One region of the Paenibacillus albicereus genome, then DNA from elsewhere that is predicted to be linked to it. Evidence: predicted binding sites of a transcription regulator. Region 1 holds the regulator's gene; the other holds the start of a gene.

Region 1 (11,854 bases):
CTCGCGCCGCAGCTTGGGCAGATAGCCGCCCCGGTAGCCGCGGATCGTGCGGTCGTCCAGCTTGCCCCGCACCGCGTCCTGCAGGTATGTCAGCAGCAGCTCGACCCGCACCCGGCTGCGGGCGAAGACGATCGTCTGCACGCCCTGCTTGAGCAGCCGCGCCGCCAGCTTGCGCGTCTCGAGCACGCTGCTGCGGCGGATGCCGAGCTGCTGGTTGACGACCGGAGGATTATAGAAGATGAAATGCTTCTCGCCCATCGGCGCGCCGTTGTCGTCCACGAGCGCGACCGGGCAGCCGAGCAGCCGCTCGGCATGCTCCTGCGGGTTGTCGATCGTCGCCGAGGCGCAGATGAACTGCGGCTCGGAGCCGTAGAAGCGGCAGATGCGCAGCAGCCGGCGAATGACGTTGGCCACATGGCTGCCGAAGACGCCGCGATAGGCATGCAGCTCGTCGATGACGATGTAGCGGATGTTCTCGAACAGCTTGACCCACTTCGTATGATGCGGCAGGATGGCCGAATGCAGCATGTCGGGATTCGTGACGACGATATGGCCGGCATTGCGGATCGCTTGCCGCACCTGCGGCGGCGTGTCCCCGTCGTAGGTATGCGTCTTGAGGTCGACCTCCATCCGATCGGCCAGCTGCTGCAGCTCCGCCACCTGGTCCTGCGCCAGCGCTTTCGTCGGGAACAAGTAGAGCGCCCGCCCCGCCTCGTCCTCGAGCAGCGACTGCAGCACCGGCAAGTTGTAGCACATCGTCTTGCCGGAGGCCGTCGGCGTGACGGCGACGACATGGAGTCCCGCACGCACATGCCGATAGGCGTCATGCTGATGGGTGAACAGCGCGTCGATGCCCTTGGCCCGCAGCGCATCCGCAAGCTTCGGGTGCAGCTCGTCCGGAAACGGGCGCGACCGAGCCTCGCGCGGAGGTATCGTATGCCAGTGGGTCACATGCTCCATGATTTCGGGGTCATCCCGAAGCTCCAGCAGCCAATCGTCCAGGCTGTCGGCCCTTCCCGTCCATCGGTTCATGCCTTTCCCCTCCGCTCTCGTTTCAAGTCATTCCATTGTACAGAATGCATGTTCGGCCCGCAATCCTTTCCTCGGCTTCATTTAATCCCGTTTTTATTTCGCTCCATTAATCTTTAATGTGGTTTCCTATCTAAAGAGACAAAAAAAGGGCTCCCCGAAGGAAGCCGCTTGCCTTTTGCCGCGGGGTAAAGAAGTGCACCCTTGCCGGAACGCAATCCACGCTCACGCCCAGCAGGAGCCGTCCGGCTGCTCGCCCGGCCGGGTGACGGCTACGGACAGCAGGTCCGAGCCCGCATAGGCTTCGGGGAAGAGCGTGCGCGCCTCGGCGACGAGCCGATCCATGTCCTCCTCGCGGTACCGGCTGCTGAAATGCGTCATGTAAAGCCGCTTCGCTCCGGCCATCCGGGCGGCCTCCGCCGCCTGCAGCGTCGTCGAATGCCCGTAGGCGGCCGCCTTTTCGGCCATGTCGCCTTGGAAGGTCGCCTCGTGCACGAGCAGGTCGGCATCGGCCGCGAGCCGGGCGATCGTGCCGCATGGCACCGTGTCCCCAAGAATCGAGATGATGCGGCCCTTGCGGTCGGGAGCCGTCACGTCCGTGCTGCGGACGAAGCGGCCGTCCGGCAGCCGCACGTCGCGGCCGTTTTTCAGCTGGCCCAGCAGCGGACCGAACGGGACGCCGAGCGAGCGCGCCTTCTCGGCATCCAGCGCTCCCGGGCGGTCCTTTTCCGTCACGCGGTAGCCCCAGCAGGGGACTCGATGCTGCAGCGGATAGGCTTCGACCGAGTAATCATCGTCTTCATAGATGACCCCTTCGGCCAGCTCGGTTACGATCAGCTCGTAGTCCAGATGGGAGTACGTCGCGCTGAATACGGCTTCGAGGTAGGCCTTGATCCCGGCCGGCCCGAACAGCCGGAGCGGACCCGCTCCGGGATGGTACGAACGGCTGCTCAGCAGGCCGGGCAGCCCGTTCACATGGTCTCCGTGCAGGTGAGTGATGAACACCGCCTCGATCCGGCTCATCTTGATCGGCGTCCGCATGAGCTGGTGCTGCGTCGCTTCCCCGCAGTCGAACAGCCAGGCCGAGCAGCGCGGCGGTGGCAGCGTCAGCGCCATCGAGGTCACGTTGCGCTGCCGCGACGGCCTCCCCGCTCCCGTCCCGAGAAACGTCAGCTCCATGCTTCCCTCCTCCTTTCTTGCCTTCCGCCGATCGTCCTCAAGCGGTCCATCCGCTTCCGATTCGACTCAAGCTTTGTCTACGTTGAAATATTGCGCTTCCGGATGCGCGAACACCATCGCGGAGACCGATGCCTCCGGCTCCATCATGAAGCCCTCGGTCAGCTCCACGCCGATGTCCTCGGGCTGCATGAGCTCGAACAGCGGCCCCTGATCCTCCAGATTCGGGCAGGCCGGATAGCCGAACGACACGCGTATGCCTTGGTAGCGCGCGCCATGACGCTGCTTCATCGTCATCTCCGGCGGATCCGGATATCCCCACACGTCGCGCATCATATGGTGGACGCGCTCGGCCAGCCCCTCGGCTACTTCAAGCGCGACCGCCTGCAGCGCATGCGAGCGCAGATAGTCGCCTTTGTCCTTCCATTGCCCGGCCAGATCGCGCACGCCCGCTCCCGCCGTCACGACGAGAAAGCCGACGTAATCCATCTCTCCGCTCTCCACGCTGCGCAAATAGTCGGCGAGGCAGAGATAAGGCTCGACCTGCTGGCGCGGGAAGCGGAAGCGCTTCAGCACCGTCCCTTTGTCCTGCGGATCGTAGATGACGATCTCGTCGCCGTCCGACTGCGCCGGGAAGAAGCGGTACATGCCATGGGCCTGGATGATGCCGTCCCTTGCCGCCTCGGCCAAAATGCCGTCGACGGTTTCCTTGAGCGCGACGACCTTTTCGTCCCGCTGCGCAAGCAGCTCCTCGACCTTGCCGCGCACGCCGAGGTGATGGCCAAGCAGCATTTGCATGTTCACGTAAGGCACGATCTGCGGGATCGGCACGCTGCGGAGGATATGGCGGTTCAAATCGGGCGGCACGAACACCGGCGCGTGCTGCGAGATTTTGCTGCGGACTGCCCGCGTCAGCTGCGGCAGCTGCGGCTTGTCCTCGACGGCCACCGCTCCGGATGCCTTTTGCTCGGCATGCTCGGCTTCGAGCGCCGCCCGGTGCTCCTTGTTCATCAGCTTGTTGGCGATGTCGAGGCCGTCCATCGCATCCTTGGCATACAGGACGAGGCCGTCGTATTCCGGGCTTATCCGCGTTTTCGTAAACTTGCGGGTGAGCGCCGCGCCTCCGACGAGGATCGGCACGTCGATCTCGGCATTGCGCAGATCCTGCGCGGTAAGGACCATCTGCTGGGCCGACTTGACGAGCAGGCCGGAGAGTCCGATCGCATCGGCCTTTTCCCGGCGCTGCGCTTCGATCAGCTGGTCCGGCGGCACCTTGATGCCCAGGTTCACGATATGATACCCGTTATTGGCAAGAATAATCTCGACGAGGTTCTTGCCGATGTCGTGCACGTCGCCCTTGACGGTCGCCAGGATGATCTTGCCCTTGACCGACGACTCGTTCTTTTCCATGAAGGGCTCCAGATGGGCGACCGACGCCTTCATCACCTCCGCGCTCTGAAGAACCTCGGCTACGATCAGCTCGTTGTTGTTGAACAGCCGGCCGACCTCGTCCATGCCCTTCATGAGCGGACCGTTGATGATCTCGAGCGGAGACTGCTTGAGCAGCGCCTCGTCCAGGTCGGCGAGCAGCCCTTCCTTGGTGCCCTCCACCACGTAGGAGGCGAGGCGCTCCTCCAGCGGCAGGCTCGACGTCTTCTCTTTCTTCTCGACCTTCTTCTCGCGGAAAGCGGCGACGAAGGCGGCGAGCGTCTCGTCGCTCGTCCGGTAGATGAGATCCTCCGCCAGCTTGCGCTCATGCTCGGGGATCGAAGCATAGCGCTCGAGCTTCTCCGTATTGACGATCGCGTAGTCGAGGCCCGCTTTGGTGCACTCGTACAAATAGACGGAGTTCAGCACCTCGCGGCCGGCCTCCGGCAAGCCGAAGCTGATGTTGCTGATGCCGAGGATCGTATGGCAGCGCGGCATCGCCTGCTTGATGAGCCGGATGCCTTCGACCGTCTCCTCGGCGGAGCCGACGTACTGCTCGTCGCCGGTGCCGACCGGGAACATGAGCGGGTCGAAGATGATGTCCTCCGGCTGCAAGCCGTACTTGCCGACGAGCAGGTCGTAGGAGCGCTGCGCGACGGCCAGCTTGTCCTCCCGCTTGATCGCCTGGCCGCGCTCGTCGATCGTTCCGACCACGACGGCAGCGCCGTACTTATGGAGGATCGGCACGACCGCCTCGAATTTCTCCTCGCCGTCCTCGAGGTTGATCGAGTTGATGATCGCCTTGCCTTGCGAGTATTTGAGCGACAGCTCGATGACGGCCGGATCGGTCGTATCGATGACGAGCGGAGCCTTGACGAGCTTGACGACGATCTCCAGAAAGCGCCGCATGTCCTCGCTTTCGTCCCGATCCGGGTCCTGCAGGCAGACGTCGATGACATGCGCGCCTTTCTTGACCTGGGCGCGGGCGATTTCCGCCGCTTCCTCGTACTTGCCCTCGACGATCAGCCGCTTGAACTTGCGGGAGCCGAGCACGTTCGTGCGCTCGCCGACCATGTACGGCCGGTTGTCCGGCTCGATGTAAACGGTCTCGATGCCGGATACGGCCGGAGCGTGCGAGCCCTGGCGCTGCCGAGGGGCGTAGCCCGCCATCGTCTCCGCCAGCGCGCGGATATGCGCCGGCGTCGTGCCGCAGCAGCCGCCGGCGATGTTGAGCCAGCCGCGCTCGGCGAAAGCGCCCATCTTGAGCGCAAGCGACTGCGGCGACTCGTGGTACTGGCCGTTCTCGTCGGGAAGGCCGGCGTTCGGATAACAGCTGATCGCCGCATGGGAGATGTCGCTCAGCGTGCGGATGTGATCCCGCATGAACTCCGGTCCCGTCGCGCAGTTGAGGCCGATCGAGATCGGCTCCAGATGCTCCAGCGAGATGTAGAACGACTCGATGTTCTGTCCGGCCAGCGTCGTGCCCATCGGCTCGATCGTGCCGGAGATCATGAGCGGCAGCTTCACGCCCGCCTGCTCGTACGCCTGGCGGATGGCGATGCTGCCGGCCTTGACGTTGAGCGTATCCTGGCTCGTCTCCAGCAGCATCGCGTCGACGCCGCCCTCGATCAGCGCAAGCGCCTGCTCGCGGTAGCTGTCGACGAGGCCGTCGAAGGTGACGCCGCCGGTCACCGACAGCGTTTTTGTCGTAGGTCCGATTGCCCCGACGACGAAGCGCGGATGCTCGGGCGTACTGTATCGGTCCGCGGCCTGGCGAGCGATCCGGGCGGCGGCCAGATTGATCTCGCGCGCCTTCTCGGGGATATCGTACTCGGCCAGCACGATGCTGGCGCCTCCGAACGTGTTCGTCTCGATCAGGTCCGCTCCCGCTTCGAGGTATTCCTCATGAATGGACCGGATGACGTCCGGTCGCGTCAGCACGAGCATCTCGTTGCAGCCGTCGAGCTCCTCGCCGCCAAAATCCTCGGGGCGGAGGTCCGCCTGCTGGATCATCGTGCCCATGGCTCCGTCCATAATCAGGATGCGCTTTTCCAGCATTTCATGCAAAGTCGGCTTCGACAATTCTCTACACCCTTCCCCCCAAAATCATTACCTTTTAGTGTAGCAGAAGAAGAGGCGAGTGTCATCGACAAGCTCTGAAAGTTGATTTATAATAGAGGGTATAAGCCTAATCAATACATACCAATAGGAAAAGAGGGAATTGGACATGGCTGAAATTCGCATCCGCAACACGGATGAACGCATCACCGGCGAGGAGCAGGTCAAAGCCTTTTTGGATTCGCAGGAAGTGCTGTACGAGCATTGGAATCCAGACAAGCTTGAAGAGCCGCTGCGCGAGAAATTCGTCCTGACCGACGAGGAGAAGGCCCGCATCCTCGAAACGTATGATGTCGAAATCCGCGATCTGGCGAGCCGCCGGGGCTACCAGATCTGGGACATCATCACGCTGTCCGAGGCGACGCCGAACATCGAGGATCTGCTCGCCAAGTTCGAGAACGTGCATACGCATACCGAGGACGAGATCCGCGCCATCACGGCCGGCCGAGGCATCTTCATCATCAAGGGCACGGATGATGTCGGCTACTTCGACGTCGAGCTCAGCGCCGGCGACGTCATCTCCGTTCCGGAGAACAAGCCTCATTTCTTCACGCTGATGGACAACCGCCAAATCGTCGCCGTGCGGCTCTTCATCGAAAAGGACGGCTGGATTGCGCATGACTATGCCGATCCCGAGTTCCAAAAGGCCTGACCGCTCCCACTGAGCGAGCGACATGACAAAAGCACCTGCTCCTTTAGGAGGCAGGTGCTTTTGTCGTGTCGGACAATTCCCTCTCAGCCGAGCAGCTGCAGCAGCTGGTCGAGCCGGGTAATCTCATGATCGGGCACGATCTCGTCCGTGCGCGACTTGCCGTCGCGGTTGACCCAGATGCTCGTCATGCCGATCGTATTCGCGCCGAGAATGTCCGTCGTCAGCTTGTCGCCGACCATGACCGCATTCTCCGGCTGCACGCCGATGAGCTCGAGCGCATGGCGGAACAGGCTGGCGTCCGGCTTGCCGATGCCGAAGCTCCCGCTGATGACGATCTCGTCGAAATAGGGCGAAAGCTCCGGCACGCCGAGCAGCTTCTCCTCTTGCAAGTCCGGCGTCCCGTTCGTCAGCAGCAGCAGTTTGTACTTGCCCTTGAGCGCGTCCAGCACCTCGAACGTCTCTTCGTACACGATCGGGCGCTTGCGCCGCTCCTCGGGAAACGTCTCCGCCAGCTCGGCTCCGAGCTCCGGATCGTCGACGCCGAGCGCAGCCAGGCCGCGCGTCCACGCTTCCTTGCGGTATCCCGGCGCGAGCTGCTCCAGCTTGCGGAACGACTCGTGCTCGCCGCCGCTGAAACGGGCCCACAGCCCTTCGAACGGGTTGATTCCGATGCTTTTGGTGAACTCGAACGTCTCGAAGGAGCTGTACAGCTCCCGTGCCGCTTCCCTCACCTCATGCTCGAGGCGGTCCGGGTCCGTGCCCCGTCTCGCCTCGGCAAGCTCGCATGTCGCGCGGAAAGCCTCTTTCACGCTGCGGTCGTCCCAAAGCAGCGTATCGTCCAAATCGAATAGAACCGCTTGTTTCGCCATCATCCGTCTCCCCCCGACTCTCGTCCGAAATCTCTCTGCCTAGCTTTTTTGGAATGGAATGCCGTGAGCCGCCGCAAGCTTCTCCAGCCGCTCGCCCATCCGCTCGACCGGATAGCGGTTCATCACGCGCGAAAACACCCAGTTGCCTCCTTTGGCCGGCTGGATGATGACATAGCCCTTCTGCACCGTGATTCCCTTGATCTCATCTTTGCCGAGCCTCTTGTCTCCGAGCATGCGCCGCGTCTGCACGTGATCCGGACCGACTTGCAGGTACGGGCGCCGCAGGAAGAACATCAGCGCCAGGAAGGCGTAGGCGGCAACGACGAACCAGTTCATCGCCTCGCTGCTGCCTTCCTGCTCCTGCATCGGCATCAGCATCGCGTAGGCGCCGACGAACAGCAGCAGCAGGATCGGCGAGATGAAGTTGCGGCCCTTGAAGCGCATCGTCAAAGACGAGCTGGCCGAAGGGCCTTTCGCGGCCATCGGATCGATGCCGCTTTTTTTCAATTTCTGATTGAGCTGCGCCGAGTTACGGCGCACCTTGCGTTCCCAGGAGCGTGACAAATCGGATAACCTCCATTATGAAGTGTGGGCTGGATCAAAACCGTCCGCAGTAGGGGCGGACGGGTCATTCGGCCGCGGCGAGGTCGCGGTCGAACTTGCGGATGAAGCGGGTCGGGTAATCGTCCGGCAGGCGGCTCGCCTCGTCCAGCTCCGCCCAGGCGTCGGCCGGAAGCGACCAGCCTGCGGCTCCCATGTTGTCGCGGAACTGCTCCAGCGTGCTGGCGCCGAAGATCGGCGAGACGACTCCTGGCGCCTGCGCGAGCCAGCGCAGCGCCGTCTGGGCCGGAGTCCGTCCCGCCGCCTCGGCGATGTGCCGGAGCTTGTCCAGGATCGCGAAGTTGCGTTCGGTCGCCCGCAGCTCCCAGGCGCTTTCTCCCGATGGACGGGACAGCCGGCCTTCGGAGGGCTTGTCCTGGCCGTACCGGCCGGTCAGAAAGCCTCCCCCAAGCGGCGCCCAAGGAATGATGCCGACGTTCTCCTCCAGGCACAGCGACAGCAGCTCGCGCTCGATGTCGCGGCAGGCGAGGCTGTATTGAGGCTGCACGCTGACGAACCGCGACCAGCCTCTCGCATCGCTGATGGACAGCGCCTTCATCATCTGCCAAGCGAGGTAGTTGGAGCAGCCGATGTAGCGCACCTTGCCCGAGGCGACCAGATCGTCGAGCGCCCGCAGCGTCTCCTCGAGCGGAGTAAGGCGGTCCCAGACATGCACTTGGTAGAGATCGATATAGTCCGTGCCGAGCCGCTTCAGGCTCGCCTCCACGTTCTGCACGATATGCTTGCGGGACAGGCCGACGCCGTTGACATGGGTCTCGGTCCGCATCCTCACCTTGGTCGCGAGCACGATCTCGTCGCGATACGGCTTGATCGTCCTGCCTACGATTTCTTCCGAGCGGCCCTGGACGTATACGTTGGCGGTATCGATGAAGTTCCCTCCCCGTTCCCGGAACTCCTCGATCATGCGCTCGCTGTCGGCATCCGTCGCCGTATGGCCGAACGTCATTGTGCCGAGGCACAGCTCGGAGACAGCCAGCCCGCTCCGGCCGAGCAGACGGTATTCCATCGCTACTCCTCCTTTTTCGGCTCGTCGGTCCACTCGATGCTGTCCAGCTGCTGCCTGAAATTGCGCTTGAAATTATCCAAATAATCCTTGCGCAGGCGTGTGCGCTCTATGACTTCATCGGGCGTGAGTCCGATCGTCTTATCCTTGCGGGACAGCTCGTTGATCCGGTTGATCAGCGCATTGATATCCACTTCCGATTCCTCCCCCCCTCAGCCGAAAATGCGGTTCCTTCTCACTTTGAACGATGAGGGAACACATGTCAAGAAAGCAGCCCGGCCCTCGGGCCGAGGCCGGAGGGCTGAAGAGAACAATCTATGGCTGTCGATAGAAAAGGCCGCATGCGGGCCGAAGTTCAGCGCGAGGCCGGAATGATGAGCGTGTCGCCGGGCTCAATGGACGGGGAGGAAAGTCCATTGCGCTTCTGGAGGCGATAGACGCCCTCTCGGGTATCGTCCGCGATCCCGTGGGCCGATGCGATCGACCACAGCGTATCCCCTGCGGTGACGGTCACCGTGTCCTCTCCCGGGCGAGCAGGAGCGATCTCCGCTCCTTCGGCGCCGCCGACGCCCCAGAGGCTGACGAGAAGCAGGAGCAGCAGCAGTCCCGACACGGCCCAGGGCATCAGCCGGCGCGAAAGCCTTGCGGGGAAGGGACGGGACGCAGCTCGCCCCAGGCGCGTCTCGGCTCGCTGCAAGGCCGTACCGGAAAGGGAACCGCGCCGGATCCGGCTCGAAGTGCGGCGGACCGGTCCGTTCATGGGCGAGAGCCCGTCGGCCGCAGGCAACGACCCGACTCGTTTTGGACTGCTGTATCCCGATAACGTCAACATGATATCCACTCCCCAAACATTTGTTCTGGCATCAGATTAGCACGAACGCTTGTTTCCGTCAACGGCATTTTGGAACATTTGTTCCCTTCGCTGCGATCGGCCGGGCGAACAGCTGTTTCTCGAACTTATGTTTGTACGAACTCGGGTTCTGTGGTATACTTTTGAAAAACAAGCTGGTCTACTATATCTAATTCTGGAGTGAGTGCGATGTCTAAAGTGTCCAACCGCCAGCAGGCGATTCTCGACTTCATCAAAAACGAAGTCCGCGACAAGGGATACCCGCCTTCGGTCCGCGAGATCGGCGAAGCGGTAGGGCTGGCATCCAGCTCGACCGTCCACGGCCATCTCGACCGCCTGGAGAAGAAAGGCCTGATCCGCCGCGATCCCACGAAGCCGCGCGCGATCGAGATTCTCGACGGCGATTCTCCGGCAGAGCTTCCCTTCCCGACCGCAGTCAGCAAGATTCCGGTCGTCGGCAAGGTTACGGCCGGCGTGCCGATTACCGCCACGGAGAACATCGAGGAGTACTTCCCGCTTCCCGCTCATTTCGTAGGCGATCACGACGTGTTCATGCTCAGCGTCATCGGCGACAGCATGGTCGAGGCCGGCATACATAGCGGCGATTACGTCATCGTCCGCCAGCAGTCTTCCGCGACGAACGGCGACATCGTCGTCGCCATGACGGAGGATGACGAGGCGACCGTCAAGACCTTCTACAAGGAGAAGGACCACATCCGGCTGCAGCCGGAGAACGCCTCCATGGAGCCGATCCGGCTCAAGAACGTCAGCATCCTCGGCAAGGTCATCGGCTTGTTCCGGGACATCCACTAAGCTTGTCCGACGCTCCCGGCCGCCCGCGCGAGAATGCGGAGTACGGTGCCGAGTTTCCTTCATTACCCAGCCTTTTTCGCCCTTATTCACCGAAGCGCGCACTCCGACAGAGTGCGCGTTTTTTTGTCAAAGGTTCTTGTTTTTCGCGGTGCCACGCGGAGTTCAGCCGAACTTCTCGTAGAAGAATTCATTCAGATAAACGAGACCGGTGCCCGGGAATTTGAACCTCAAGACGAAGCCGGAGCTCTCGATCTGGATGCCAGCAAGGTAGCGGCTGCGGGCATAGGGCAGCACGAGGCGCTTCAGTCTCGCGTTGTCGTTTCGGCTGATCGCCAGCGCCACCAGCCGCGCGTAGGACGGATTCGATGCCAGCCGACGGTAGAGCGGCACGATGGCGCGGCTGATCAGCCGCAGCGCTTCCGGCTGGAAGGTGAACTGAGCCGTGCCGGGGACGATCGTGGTCGCGTTCGTATAGCGCTCCAGCGGCGGCGGGACTCGCAGATCGACAAAAAAGCCGATGCCGTTCGTACTGAACGATTGGACTTCCTCGCGCGGGACGAACCGGTTCAACAGCCTGAGGAGCGTATCGAGGTCCGCCTCTCGGACCGCTTCGGACCAGCGCTCGGCGAATCGCCTGCTGCGGAGGAACTCCCGGTACAGCGGCAGCATGGCCCCCGCCGCACGCGACAGGGCCGACGCCGGCAGCGGACCGGACGGAATTCGTTTTCGGGGCAGGCTCATGCGCGTCTCTCCTTTTCGGGGCCGATATCCTTGATGTCAGCTTATGCGGACGGCAGCGGCGCTAGACCGGGCGGACGGCAGCAAAAAAAGGACGATTCCGAAAGAGCGGAATCGTCCTTTTCTCTTCTTCACCATCCATCGCAAGCTGCCGGAACCGCTTTTCATCGTTCACGGCTCGCTGTCCCAGCGCCGCTGTCCCGGCAGAGGACAAGCCCGATCCCGCAGCCAGGCGACGACGGGCATGATGCAGCCGCATGACCGGCATGTACGTCCGTCCTCCAGCTTGGAGCAGGCTCGGCAAGCTTCGAGGCGGCGCTCGTAGGTTTCCGCGTCCACCCGCTTGTCCGGGGCGAATGCGGACGTCGCAAGCAGCCGCTGCATCTGCGCTTCGGTTACCCGGTAGCCCTCCCGGCAGCCTTTGCAGTCCATGTCCGCCATGGTGCTATCAGGCCTGAGCCGGCGCGCTCCGCTTCAACGTCACGATCGACATCGGCGGCAGCGTGACGATCAGCTCCTCTCCCTCTTCCCGGAAGTCCTCGAACGCCTCGGGCCGC
Region 2 (11,854 bases), 1.8 Mb from region 1:
CTTTCCCTTATCCGTAAAGGCTTTTTCCAAAATCCTTCTTATACTTTTCTCCAATTTAATTCAAATCGCATTATGATATGGAATTTACGGTCGCGCGGAAGCAGGGTGCGTCTTTAAGCGTTTTTTGTCTGAATCTGAAAAAAATCCCCCGCCGATTCCGAATTGTCCCCCTAGCGAAGCTTATGGTTTTACCTGAAAATAGGAACTACCTTCACCGTCTCTTATGTCACTATAACTTCCAAAAAGGTAGAATCGAATTCTCGATTGATACCCGGTACTAAAAGCGAAAGCGATACCAAATTGATGGGATGAGAACGGACGGCTTATTCGGTTGCTAGAGTTGGAGTTATTTCACATAGGTTGTCATGTTCAAGGGAGGAATTTTCATGGTGAGGGGTAAAGCTCAAACGGAGGTGAAGCGGCTCAACGTTCGAGGCTAAACCGGTTTCAACTTGGCTTGATTCCATAAAGGAGGAAAACAGAAATGATATTCAAATCTCGTAAATCCCGGAGAGGCTATGCGATCGCGATGGTCGCGGCTATGGCGCTTTCCATGTTCCCGGCCTTCGGGGGCAGCGTGAAGCAGGCTGAGGCGGCTTCGAACTACAAGATTGTCGGCTACTATGCCTCATGGGCGGCTTATGGCCGCGCCTACAACGTAACGGATATCGACGCCAGCAAGATGAACGTCATCAATTACGCGTTTGCCGATATATGCTGGAACGGAAAGCATGGAAATCCGGATCCGACAGGTCCAAATCCGACGACCTGGTCCTGTCAGAACGAAGCCGGCCAGACGATCAACGCACCGAACGGAACGGTCGTGCTGGGCGATCCATGGATCGATGCCCAGAAGAGCTTCGGCGACGACAAGTGGGACGACCCTATCAAAGGCAACCTCAAGCAGCTGTGGAAACTCAAGGATAAGAATCCGGACTTGAAGACGGTCATCTCGATCGGCGGCTGGACGTGGTCGAACCGTTTCTCCGATGTCGCCGCTTCGGCAGCGACGCGTGAAGTGTTCGCCAACTCCTCGGTCGACTTCATCCGCAAATACAAGATGGACGGCGTCGATCTCGATTGGGAGTACCCGGTCAGCGGCGGTCTCGACGGCAACAGCTACCGTCCGGAAGACAAGCAGAACTATGTCCTGCTGCTTCAGAAAGTACGGGAGAAGCTCGACGCGGCCGAAAAGGTCGACGGCAAGGAATACCTGCTGACGATCGCTTCCGGAGCCGGTCCGACCTATATCCAGAACAATGATCTCGTGGGCATCGCGAACGTCGTCGACTGGATCAACATCATGACCTACGATTTCAACGGCAGCTGGAACAAGACGAGCGGTCACAACGCTCCGTTGTACTACGATACGGCCGCAAGCAACAGCGGCCTGACGGATCCGCAAAACTTCAACATCGACAAGGCGGTCACCACCTATCTGTCCAAAGGCGTACCGGCCAGCAAGCTCGTCCTCGGCATGGCGTTTTATGGACGGGGCTGGGGTGGATGCCCGACGGCGGGCAACGGCCAATATCAGGTATGCGCCGGCATCTCTTCGACCGGAACGTGGGAGAAGGGCAGCTACGACTTCTATGACCTTGAAGCCAACTACATCAATAAAAACGGCTACACCCGCTACTGGAACGACGCTGCGAAGGTGCCTTATCTGTACAATCCGACCAACGGCACGTTCATCAGCTACGACGACGTTCAATCCTTCGACTTCAAGACGAGCTACCTGAAGTCCAAGGGACTGGCCGGCGCGATGTTCTGGGAGACGAGCGGCGACCGCAACAAAACGCTGCTGAACAAGCTGGCATCCGATCTCGGATACGCTGGCGCGACGCCGACGCCGGTACCGACGGCTACGCCTAGCGCGACGCCAACGCCGACCACTAGCCCGACTGCGACGCCAGGCACGACGCCGACGCCGACCGCAACGCCTACTCCTGGCGCATGCACCGTGGCGGCCTGGAGCTCGACGGCGGTTTACAACGGCGGCCAGAAAGCTTCTTATAACGGAACGATTTATGAAGCGAAATGGTGGACGCAAGGCGATCGCCCGGATCTGAGCGGCGCGAGCGGTCCTTGGAAAACGGCTGGAACTTGCGGAACCGCCACTCCGACGCCTTCTGCGACGCCGACGCCAACGCCAATCACGACGCCAACGCCAACGCCAAAGCCGAGCACGACGCCAACGGCTACACCGACGGCTACACCGACGGCTACACCGAGCGCAACGCCGACGGCTACACCGACCGCAACGCCGACAGCTACACCGACTCCGGGCGTATCTGCATGGGCGTCGGGAATCGCCTACAAAACGGGCGACACGGTAAGCTACAGCGGCAAGACGTATACGTGCCTTCAGCCGCACACCTCTTTGGCAGGCTGGGAGCCGGCTACGACTCCCGCTCTCTGGAAACTGAAATAAGCAGCTGCCCATGAAGCCCCTGTCCGCAGCCTTCCGATGAATCAATGGAACGGCTCGGAGGGGCTTTTCCATCCCTCATCTCATCTGCAATCGAACTCATCCCTAGCCTGGAGGAATCGCATGATGGCCATCCATTCCCGCAAAGCCAAGCCGTCCGTCCGACTGTTCGCCGCCCTGATGAGCCTGTTCGTGCTCATCCCGTTCTATGGAGCAGGTACCGCGCTGACGGCCGACGCGGCCGGCACGACGCCTGCCGCTCCCGCTCCCGCCGCCGATCATCCCCGCAAGATCGTCGCCTACTTCCCTGAATGGGGAGACCAGGAAAACAAGGGCTTTTACACGGTCGACAAAATTCCTTGGGGAAGCATCACGCACATCAACTACGCTTTCGCCAAAGTAAACGCCCAGAACAAGATCGACTTCATAGACCGCAAGGCGGCTGTCGAGAAGGACTATGCCGGGCAGCTCGCCGATCTTCCGTTCAAGGGGCATTTCAACCAGCTCGTGAAGTACAAGCAGCTCTATCCGGACGTACGCACGCTGATCTCGGTCGGCGGCTGGGCCGCATCCGGGGGCTTCTACAACATGGCCAACACGGAAGCGGGCCGCGAGACGTTCGCGAACAGCGTCATCGACTTCCTGCGGACCTATCGGTTCAACGGCGTCGACATCGACTGGGAGTATCCTTCCGGTACGGGCCAATCGGGCAATCCGAATGACTTCGCTGTCGCCGAGCCGCTGCGCAAGGTCAACTATGACAACTATATCCTACTGATGAAAAAGCTGCGCGAGAAGCTGGACGCTGCAGGCGCCCAAGACAATCAGAAATATGATCTGACGGTCGCCGCGACGGCGTCGAGCTGGATTCTCGGCGGCATGAAGCTTGGCGAGGCCAACCAATATCTCGACTGGGCGAACCTCATGACCTACGATTTCCATGGCGCATGGAACGGTTATGTCGGTCCGCACTCCGCTCTGTACCCAGACGCCCGCGACACGGAAACCGCCGCCCTCGGCACGCCGGTGCTGAACACCGACTGGGCGACCCGCTATTACCTGGGCACGCTGCCCCCGGAGAAGATCGTCATCGGCGTCCCGTACTATTCCCGCGGGTGGAAGAACGTAAACGGCGGAATCGACAACACCGGCTTGTATGGTACGGCGCCGACGACCGGAGGAGGAGCGGACGGAGAGTTCGGCATTTGGAACGATCCGGCGCCGGAGCAGCCGGGCGGAGCGAACCCGATCTGGCATATTCTCAATCTGCTCAAAGACCCGGCCAACAAGCGCTATTTCGACCCGGTGACAAAAACGCCTTACCTGTTCAATGCGAGCAAAAAAGTGTTCTTGACCTATGAGGATACGGAATCGCTCGGCTACAAGCTGGACTACATCAAGGAAAAGGGCTTGGGCGGCATGATGTTCTGGGAGTTGACCGGCGACTATTCGCAGGCGGCAGACGGAACGTACACCTACGGCAATACGCTGACGGAGTTCGCCTACGGCAAGCTCAAGACGGCGGGACTGCCCGGCGGACCGGCCAAGCCGCAGCTGCCGGCCCCGAAAAACTTCAGCATCGCTTTCAGCGGCAATTACGATCATCCGAACTATACGTACTCGCTCAAAATCACGAACAACACCGGAGCGGATATCGCCGGCGGCTGGAAGCTTGAATTCGACCTGCCGACGACGACGACGCTGACGTCCGCCTGGGGAGCCGGCTCGGTCGAGCGCATCTCGGCCGGGTGGGATTTCAATCGCTATCGCCTGACGGGCACGGCGACCCAGACGATCGCCAGCGGCGCGACGCTGGACATTCCGGGCATGATGAAGCTGAACTTCTCAGGCGGACCGCAGCGCGTGACGCTGAACGGCAGCTCGTCGCAAGCCGAGTATGACAAGCTGTACGGAGGTACGGCTCCAAGCCCGACGCCAAGTCCGACCGCAACGCCGAGCGCGACTCCGGGCTCGAGCGCGACGCCTAGTCCTACGGCTTCGCCGACCGCGACGCCGACGCCGACCGTCACTCCCGGCGCATGCACCGCAGCCGCTTGGAACGCGACGACTGCCTACTCCGGCGGCCAGAAGGCTTCCTACAACGGCACGGCATACGAGGCGAAGTGGTGGACGCAGGGTGACCGGCCTGACCTCAGCGGAGCGAACGGTCCGTGGAAGGCCACCGGCGCTTGCGGAACGCCGAGCCCGACGCCGACACCTAGTGCGACACCGACGGCGACGCCAACTCCGGCGCCGACGGCAACGCCGAAACCAAGCGTGACGCCGAGCCCGACGGCGACGCCAACCCCGGCGCCGACGGCAACGCCGAAGCCGAGCGTGACGCCGAGCCCGACGGCAACGGCAACCCCGACGGCAACGCCGACCCCGGCTCCGACGGCGACGCCAGGCGCGTCCGCCTGGACTGCCGGCACGGCCTACAAAACCGGGGACAAAGTGACGTATGGCGGAAAAACTTACAGCTGCTTGCAGCCTCATACGGCGCTGGCCGGCTGGGAGCCGTCTACGACCCCTGCACTGTGGAAGCTTGCTTAACGCTTCCGTGATCCGCCAAGAACCCTGCCTCCGCGACGAGGCAGGGTTCTTGGCGTCATGTCGCGAATGGTAAGGAGGCATCGCTGGAGAGAAAGGGTGAAGGCAATGAACGTGCTTGTACTTGGCGGGACGAGATTCATGGGTAAGCACCTGGTCGACGAGCTGCTGCGGGAGGGCCACGCGGTGACCGTCGGCTCCACAAGCAGGACGGAGGTCCGGTATGACCGCGAGCCGGAGAAGCTGAGGTTGGACCGGGAGAATGCCGGATCGATGCTGGAGGCCGTGCAGGGCCGGAGCTGGGATGTCGTGTACGATATGATCGGCTACTCTCCCGATGATGCGAGGCTGGCTTGCGAGGCATTCGCGGGACGGACGCGGCGCTTCGTCTTCATCTCCTCGCTGTCCGTTTACGAGCCGGCCGAAAAGGCGCAGGCGGAGACGGACTGGCTCCCTTACGGTTATCCCGCAACCGGGACGGACCGCTCCTCTCTCGGCTATGCCGAAGGCAAAAGGCAGTCGGAGGCCGTGCTGGCGGGAGCCGAGGGCATGGAGACGATTTTCGTACGCCCGCCTTTTGTCATCGGGGAGGACGACTATACCCGTCGGCTCCACTGGCATGTCGATCGGATCGCGAACGGACTTGAAATCGGCCTGCCGGCGCCGGAAGCGCGCGTGCAGTTCATCCGCTCCGACGAGGCGGGGCGATTCCTTGGCTGGCTGAAGACCGCGCCCCTGTCGGGTCCGGTGAACGCCTGCTCCGCGGGAAGCATCCCGCTGCGGGAGCTCTTGGAGCTCATCGGCGAGGCGACGGGCAGAACGCCGAGAATCACGGCTTCCGTCACGGATGAGAATGCATCTCCTTACGGGGTGACGGGATCCTGGTACATGGATCATGGGAAAGCCGAAGCGGCGGGGTACCGGTTCGAGAGGCTCATGGACTGGCTGCCGGGATTCGTCGGGCGTCTGGCCGCATCTCGGCCACGGGACTGAACATGGAACCGCCATCCGCGGTCTTAGCAATAAGCGGCGAGCGCCGGACGGCGCCTGCCGCTTATTCGGGTTTTTTCGGCAGTTGCCGAATCTCAATCGAGCTGTTATACTGAAATTAAGAACAAATGTTCGCAATGCAGGAGGTGGTAGCTGTGTCTGCAGCCAAAGGGGAATCGATTCGGGTCAAGCAGCTCATGTCGAGGGTCAAGGAAGAAAAGATGCCTTTCAGCTGGTCGATCAATCCGTACCGAGGCTGCGCGCATGGCTGCAGCTTCTGCTATGCCCGAGCTTTTCAATCGTACATCGGAATGGACAGCGACGAATTCCAGCGGAGAATTCTCATCAAGGAAAATGCCGCCGAGGCGCTCCAGGCGCAGCTTCATCGAACAGCGGCACGGCACCGGTTCGATCTGCCCGCGATGGCGAGGGAGATCGGGCATGTCGCGATCGGCACCGCTACGGATCCTTATCAGCCCGCCGAGGCCACCCATCGGATCACGCGGGAATGCCTCAAGGTGCTCGCGCGCTATCAAGTGCCGCTATCGATCACGACACGCTCGCCGCTCGTGCTGCGGGATCTCGATCTGCTCTCGCAGTGCCGGCTGCTGTCGGTCAACATCAGCCTTCATACGGTGGATGACCGGCTTATCCGCAGCCTGGAGCCGGGCTCGCCCTTGTCGGGACCGAGACTGCAGGCCGTTCGGGAGCTGCGGGAGGCCGGCTTGCCGGCGGGCGTATTCGCCGCGCCGATTCTTCCTCTCCTGTCCGATTCCAGGCAAGCCCTTCATGAGCTCATGAGCGCAGTGAAGTCCGCTGGCGCGCAGTTCATGATGAGCTCGCTGCTGCGGCTGACGCCAGAGGTCAAGAACTGGTACTACGCCATGCTTCGTCAGACGGCTCCGGGCGTGCTGCCGGAGTACGAGCGGATCTTTCAGGGAGCCTACGCCATCCGCAGCTATGAGGAGGAAGTCCGGAATCGGGTGGATGAGCTGCGGCTTCTTCACGGGTTGCCTCATGCTCCCGTCCCGGCAGAGGACGGCTCGGATCCGGCCGGGCCGCTGGAGGAGCGCGGGAAGCTGCATCTGCGGCTGGCATCGCGCAGGGAAGACCCCGCGGCCGTCATCAGCCCGGGGCCTGTCATAGAAGTGATGGAGCAGATGTCGTTTCCGCTCTGAATGCAGGCCGATTGACGCGATCTTTGGCCGGCTCGCGGTCGAGGACGGCTGGACGATCGGATGCCCTCGATGAGCATGGGCGAGCCTCGAGCCGCTCGCCTGTGGATGCAGGGCCGCCCGAGGCTGCCGGTGCCTTAGAAGCGGACCGAGATGCGGTCGAACGCATCGTCGGGAAGGACGAGGCGCTATGAGCCGCCGGGCTAGCCGCGCATCGGACTGCGTGGCGTCAAAATCCGGTCTTGTACTTGCGGGCGCTGGAGGAATCGTCCTTCGTATGCGTCTTGTCCTTTTCATCCTGCTGCTCGATCGTCAAGTCCTCGACGGGGATGGGATCGACGTTGAGCTGGGCGGGGTCCTGGTCCATCAGGCTTTCCTTTTCCGTCGGAAACTGCTCCGGGTGGTCACGGTCGGCCATGGAGGGAGTTTGGTTCAAAAGGGATTTGTCTTTTGGTTCAGTCATGTCGAGCACCTCGTTTCGGAATAGTCTCCTAGCCGGTCCCGGCAAGGAGGGGGGGTTGTCTTCCTTACCCGCAAGCAAGGAAGGTCTAACGCGGGTCGCAAGGGAGGCGGAGTCGGAAATGAAGCTGGCCAGGCTACTCGGCATCACGATGCTGCTGCTGGGAAGGCGCAGGGTCGGAGCGCAGGAGCTCTCCGAGCGCTTCGAGGTGTCGGTGCGCACGATCTATCGAGACTTGGAGGCGCTGAACGCGGCTGGAGTGCCCGTCGTGTCCTATCCGGGTCTGGACGGCGGGTATGAAATTCTGAAAACCTTTCAGATCGACCGACAGTATCTCAGCATGGACGAGCTGCGCTCCATGCTGATCGCCCTCAAAGGCGTGCAGGCCGCTTGGAGCGAGCAGCAGCTCGGCCGCCTGCTCGACAAGGTCAGCGCGCTGCTGAATCGCTCCGAGACGGGAGTCGAACGGGAGAGCGGGGCGGGACAGGTCGTGCTGGAGCTGAACCCGTGGCGATGCGGGGAGCGAGAGAAGAGAATGCTCGGGCAGCTGGAACAGGCGCTGGAGCACTGCCGTTCCATCCGCATGGCGTACACGGATTGGGAGGGCAAGGAATCGGAGCGTGAGATCGAACCGATCGGGCTGGTGCTTCGGGACATGGTCTGGTACTTGTACGGCTTTTGCCGGCTCCGCCAGGACTATCGGACGTTCAGGCTGAACCGAATTCAGCGGCTCGAGCCGCTGGAGGAGCGGTTCGAGCGCCATTCCATGACGATTCAGGAGCTGGATCGGCGTTGGGAAGCGGATGGAGAACCGCAGATCGAACTTCGGCTGCTGTTTCATCCCTCCGTTCGGACCCGCGTCCGGGACGACTATCCGGCACAGGCGATTCGGCAGCGCGAGGACGGCTGGCTGGAGGTCGACTGTGCTCCTTACGGAGGCTATTGGATGTACTCGCGACTGCTTAGCTACGGTCCCTGCGTGAAGATTGTTTGGCCGCCCGAAGCGGCACTGGAGCTGCGGCGCATGGCGCAAGGCATCGTCGAGCTTTATGCGGATTAAGGCCGAGGCAGCGGATCGAACCCCGTCTGCGGCATCAGTCCGTGCCGGCGGTCTATCCATGTGCCGTCTATCCATGTGCCGTCTATCCACGTATCGTCTATCCACATGCCATCTGTCCAAGTACCGTCTGTCGAGTTGACAGACGGTTTTTTGCCGTGATATTGTTCGAATATCAAACTATTAGATGGTCGAACTTGTACGAAAGGAGCCCGTCATGCAGGAAGCCAAGCTGAAGGAAATCATCGAGCGGTACGAGGCGGCGAGCTCTCAGGTCAATCGAAGATTCGCCGCGCTGATCCAGAACAAGCTGCCGGATGGACTTACGCAGGAGCAGTTCGGCATCATCCGCTACCTGAACGCGAATCCGGACAGCACATCCACGGAGCTGGCGGATGCGTTCTGCGTCGGCAAGAGCAGCATCACGTCCATCACGACGAAGCTTGTCGACAAGCGCCTCGTCCGCCGGCGTCCAGACGACCGGGACCGCCGGGTCACGTACCTGTCGCTGACGGAGGAAGGACGGATAGTCGCAGAGGAAGCGGGAAAGGTCGTCGGAGAAACGCTCGGCGCCTATATTTCGCGATTCACGGAAGAAGAGGCGACTCAATTCATCGAGATGTTCGAGGATCTAGCGGCGAGGCTGAAGGATTAAAGAGACGGGTCGAGGATCCAGCGGCGGGGCCAAAGGACGATAGAGACAAGAAGCCAGAGAGGGCGTGGAGCATGAGAACGATTTTGAAATGGCGGTGGGCGATCTTCGCGGCATGGATCGCATTGGCGGCAGGCTTGATGCTGCTGGCGCCGGACATGCAGCAGCTCGTTCGGGTGAAGGGGCAGATCACGGTGCCGGACGGCTACTCGTCCTCGACCGCGGCCAAGCTGCTCGAAGAGAAAGAGGCGCAGAGCGAGTCGGTCGGCAAGGCCGCCGACGAGAAGTCCGCCGTGCTCGTCTTCCATCGGGACGAGGGGCTGACCGACGCCGACAAGCAGGAGATTCGGCGCGGCCTCGCGGAGCTGAAGAGCAAGGAAAGCCTCGGCATCGCCTCGGTCACGGGACCTTTTGACCAAAAGGAGCTGGAGGACCAGCTCATCGCCGAGGACGGCAGGACGATGCTCGCCCTCGTCTCGATCGAGGCGGACGGGAGGGAGCCGAAGGAGCTTCAAGACGTGCTCGCGGAGGCGGCTTCGACGATCCAAGTGGACCACTCCTATACATCGGAATGGATGATCAACGAGGATCAGATCCGCAGCTCGATGGAAGGGCTTGCGAAAACCGAATATATTACGGTCATCTTCATTCTCGTCATCCTGTTCCTCGTCTTCCGGTCGGCAGTCGCTCCGTTCGTCCCGCTCGTCGTCGTCGGACTCAGCTATCTGCTGTCGCAGTCGGTCGTCGCTTATCTGGCGGAATACGCGGGCTTCCCGCTGTCCACGTTCACGCAGATCTTCATGGTGGCGATCCTGTTCGGCATCGGGACGGACTACTGCATCCTGCTCATCAGCCGCTACAAGGAAGAGCTGGCGAGCGGCCTCGACCGGACGGAGGCGATCGTACGGACGTACCGGAACGCCGGGCGGACGGTGCTCATCTCCGGGCTCGCCGTGCTCATCGGCTTCGCCTCGATCGGCTTCTCGACCTTCGGCCTCTATCGCTCGGCCGTCGCCGTCGCGGTCGGCGTGGCGGTGCTGATGCTCGCGCTCGCGACGCTCGTGCCGTTTTTCATGGCCGTGCTCGGGCCTGCCCTGTTCTGGCCGCAGAAAGGCTCGCTCTCGCACAGCGAGAACCGGCTCTGGGGGCGGATGGGCCGCTTCTCGCTGCGCCGCCCGGTCTGGGCGCTGCTCGTGCTGGCCGTCATCGTTTTGCCGCTGCTCCTCTCGTACCGCAACGCGATCTCGTTCAATTCGCTGGACGAGATCGGCGACAAGTACGATTCGGTCAAGGCGTTCAACCTGATCTCGGACAGCTTCGGGCCGGGAGATTCAATGCCGAGCACGGTCGTGCTCAAGGCGGAGAAGAGCTTCGACAACAAGGAAGGCCTCGCCGCACTGGAGCAGGTGAGCCGCGAGCTGGCGAAGGTGCCGGGCGTCAAGAGCGTGCGCAGCGCGACGCGCCCGGCAGGAGAGCCGCTGACGGACCTGGAGGTCGCCTCGCAGGCGGGCACGCTCGAGAGCGGCATCGGAAGGAGCGCGGAGGGGCTCGACCGGATCGGCCAAGGGCTGTCCGAGGCGAGCTCAAGCTTGGCGGCCAACGCGCCCAAGCTGGAAGAGGCGGAGGCCGGAGCGGGCGAGCTGACGCAGGGCACGGCCAGGCTGCAAGCCGGCGTCGAGGAGCTGGAGCAAGGTTTGCGGCGCATCCACCGAGGGCTTCAGGACGGCTCTGTCGGAGCGAAGGAGCTCGGCGCCGGGCTGAGGCAGGCGCAAGCCAGCGCCGCTCGGCTCGCCCAGGCGAGCGACGAGCTGCTGCAAGGCTACCGCGAGGCGGCCGGAGGGCTGGAGCAGCTCCAGGGCGCGTATGAGCGGCTGGCCTCGAGCCAGCAGCAGCTTGCGCAAGGGCTGAGCGGCGTGCAGCAAGCGTTCGAAGCGCTGGGAGGGAAATACCCGGAGCTCGGCTCCGACGAGCAGTACCAAGCGGCGCTCCAGTCGCTCGTTCAGCTGCAGGGCGGCGCCGAGCAGTCGGCGGCCGGCCTGGAGCAGGCCAATGCCCAGCTGGCCGGAGCGGCTGCCGGCATCGGCAAGGCGAACGGCGGCCTGGAGCAGGCGAGCGCCGGCCAGGCCGCGCTCGGCAGCGGCCTGCGCGAGCTGGCCTCCGGCCTCGATGCGCTGCAGAAGGGCATCGAGCAGGCTGCGGACGGCCAAGGCCGAGCCATCGGAGAGCTGCCTCAGGTGACGGCCGGCTTCGAGCAGCTGCAGGGCGGCCAGCAGGAGCTGCAGCGAGGCTTTGCCGAGCTGAACGAGCAGCTCGGCCAGCTGACGGGCGGCCTCGACCAGAGCGTCGACGGCATCTCGCAGGTGAGCGGCGGACTCGCGGAGGCGAAGTCGTACTTGACCGAGCTGGCGGACGCGCCGAGCCGCAGTCTGACCGGCTGGAACCTGCCGGACGCGGCGCTCCAGGACGAGGAGTTCCGCCAGGCGGTCGAAGCCTACCTGTCGCCGCAAGGAACGATGGCGACGCTGGATGTCGTGTTCGA

Evidence for each region. The regulator LexA, encoded in region 1, represses DNA repair genes until DNA is damaged. The targets are predictions, from matches to a motif close to CGAACATATGTTCG.
Region 2: HGI30_RS19070 (SPL family radical SAM protein) is a predicted target of LexA. The motif match lies at 6,093-6,106, and genes of this name have one in related genera.

What each region holds. Positions count from the first base shown of each region.
Region 1 is NZ_CP051428.1:2,475,607-2,487,460, reverse strand. Features, by position in the region: gene HGI30_RS10970 (DEAD/DEAH box helicase) at 1-1,032, opposite strand, end outside; gene rnz (ribonuclease Z) at 1,255-2,208, opposite strand; gene metH (methionine synthase) at 2,275-5,715, opposite strand; gene HGI30_RS10955 (acireductone dioxygenase) at 5,861-6,403, shown strand; gene HGI30_RS10950 (HAD family hydrolase) at 6,487-7,272, opposite strand; gene HGI30_RS10945 (hypothetical protein) at 7,312-7,836, opposite strand; gene HGI30_RS10940 (aldo/keto reductase) at 7,901-8,899, opposite strand; gene HGI30_RS10935 (DUF896 domain-containing protein) at 8,902-9,090, opposite strand; gene HGI30_RS10930 (LysM peptidoglycan-binding domain-containing protein) at 9,252-9,521, opposite strand; gene lexA (transcriptional repressor LexA) at 9,936-10,559, shown strand; gene HGI30_RS10920 (hypothetical protein) at 10,722-11,300, opposite strand; gene HGI30_RS10915 (DUF6171 family protein) at 11,469-11,738, opposite strand; gene HGI30_RS10910 (alpha-N-arabinofuranosidase) at 11,746-11,854, opposite strand, start outside.
Region 2 is NZ_CP051428.1:4,230,048-4,241,901, reverse strand. Features, by position in the region: gene HGI30_RS19085 (glycosyl hydrolase family 18 protein) at 485-2,434, shown strand; gene HGI30_RS19080 (glycosyl hydrolase family 18 protein) at 2,555-4,984, shown strand; gene HGI30_RS19075 (NAD-dependent epimerase/dehydratase family protein) at 5,042-5,974, shown strand; gene HGI30_RS19070 (SPL family radical SAM protein) at 6,127-7,149, shown strand; gene HGI30_RS19065 (hypothetical protein) at 7,376-7,609, opposite strand; gene HGI30_RS19060 (helix-turn-helix transcriptional regulator) at 7,728-8,666, shown strand; gene HGI30_RS19055 (MarR family winged helix-turn-helix transcriptional regulator) at 8,881-9,318, shown strand; gene HGI30_RS19050 (MMPL family transporter) at 9,390-11,854, shown strand, end outside.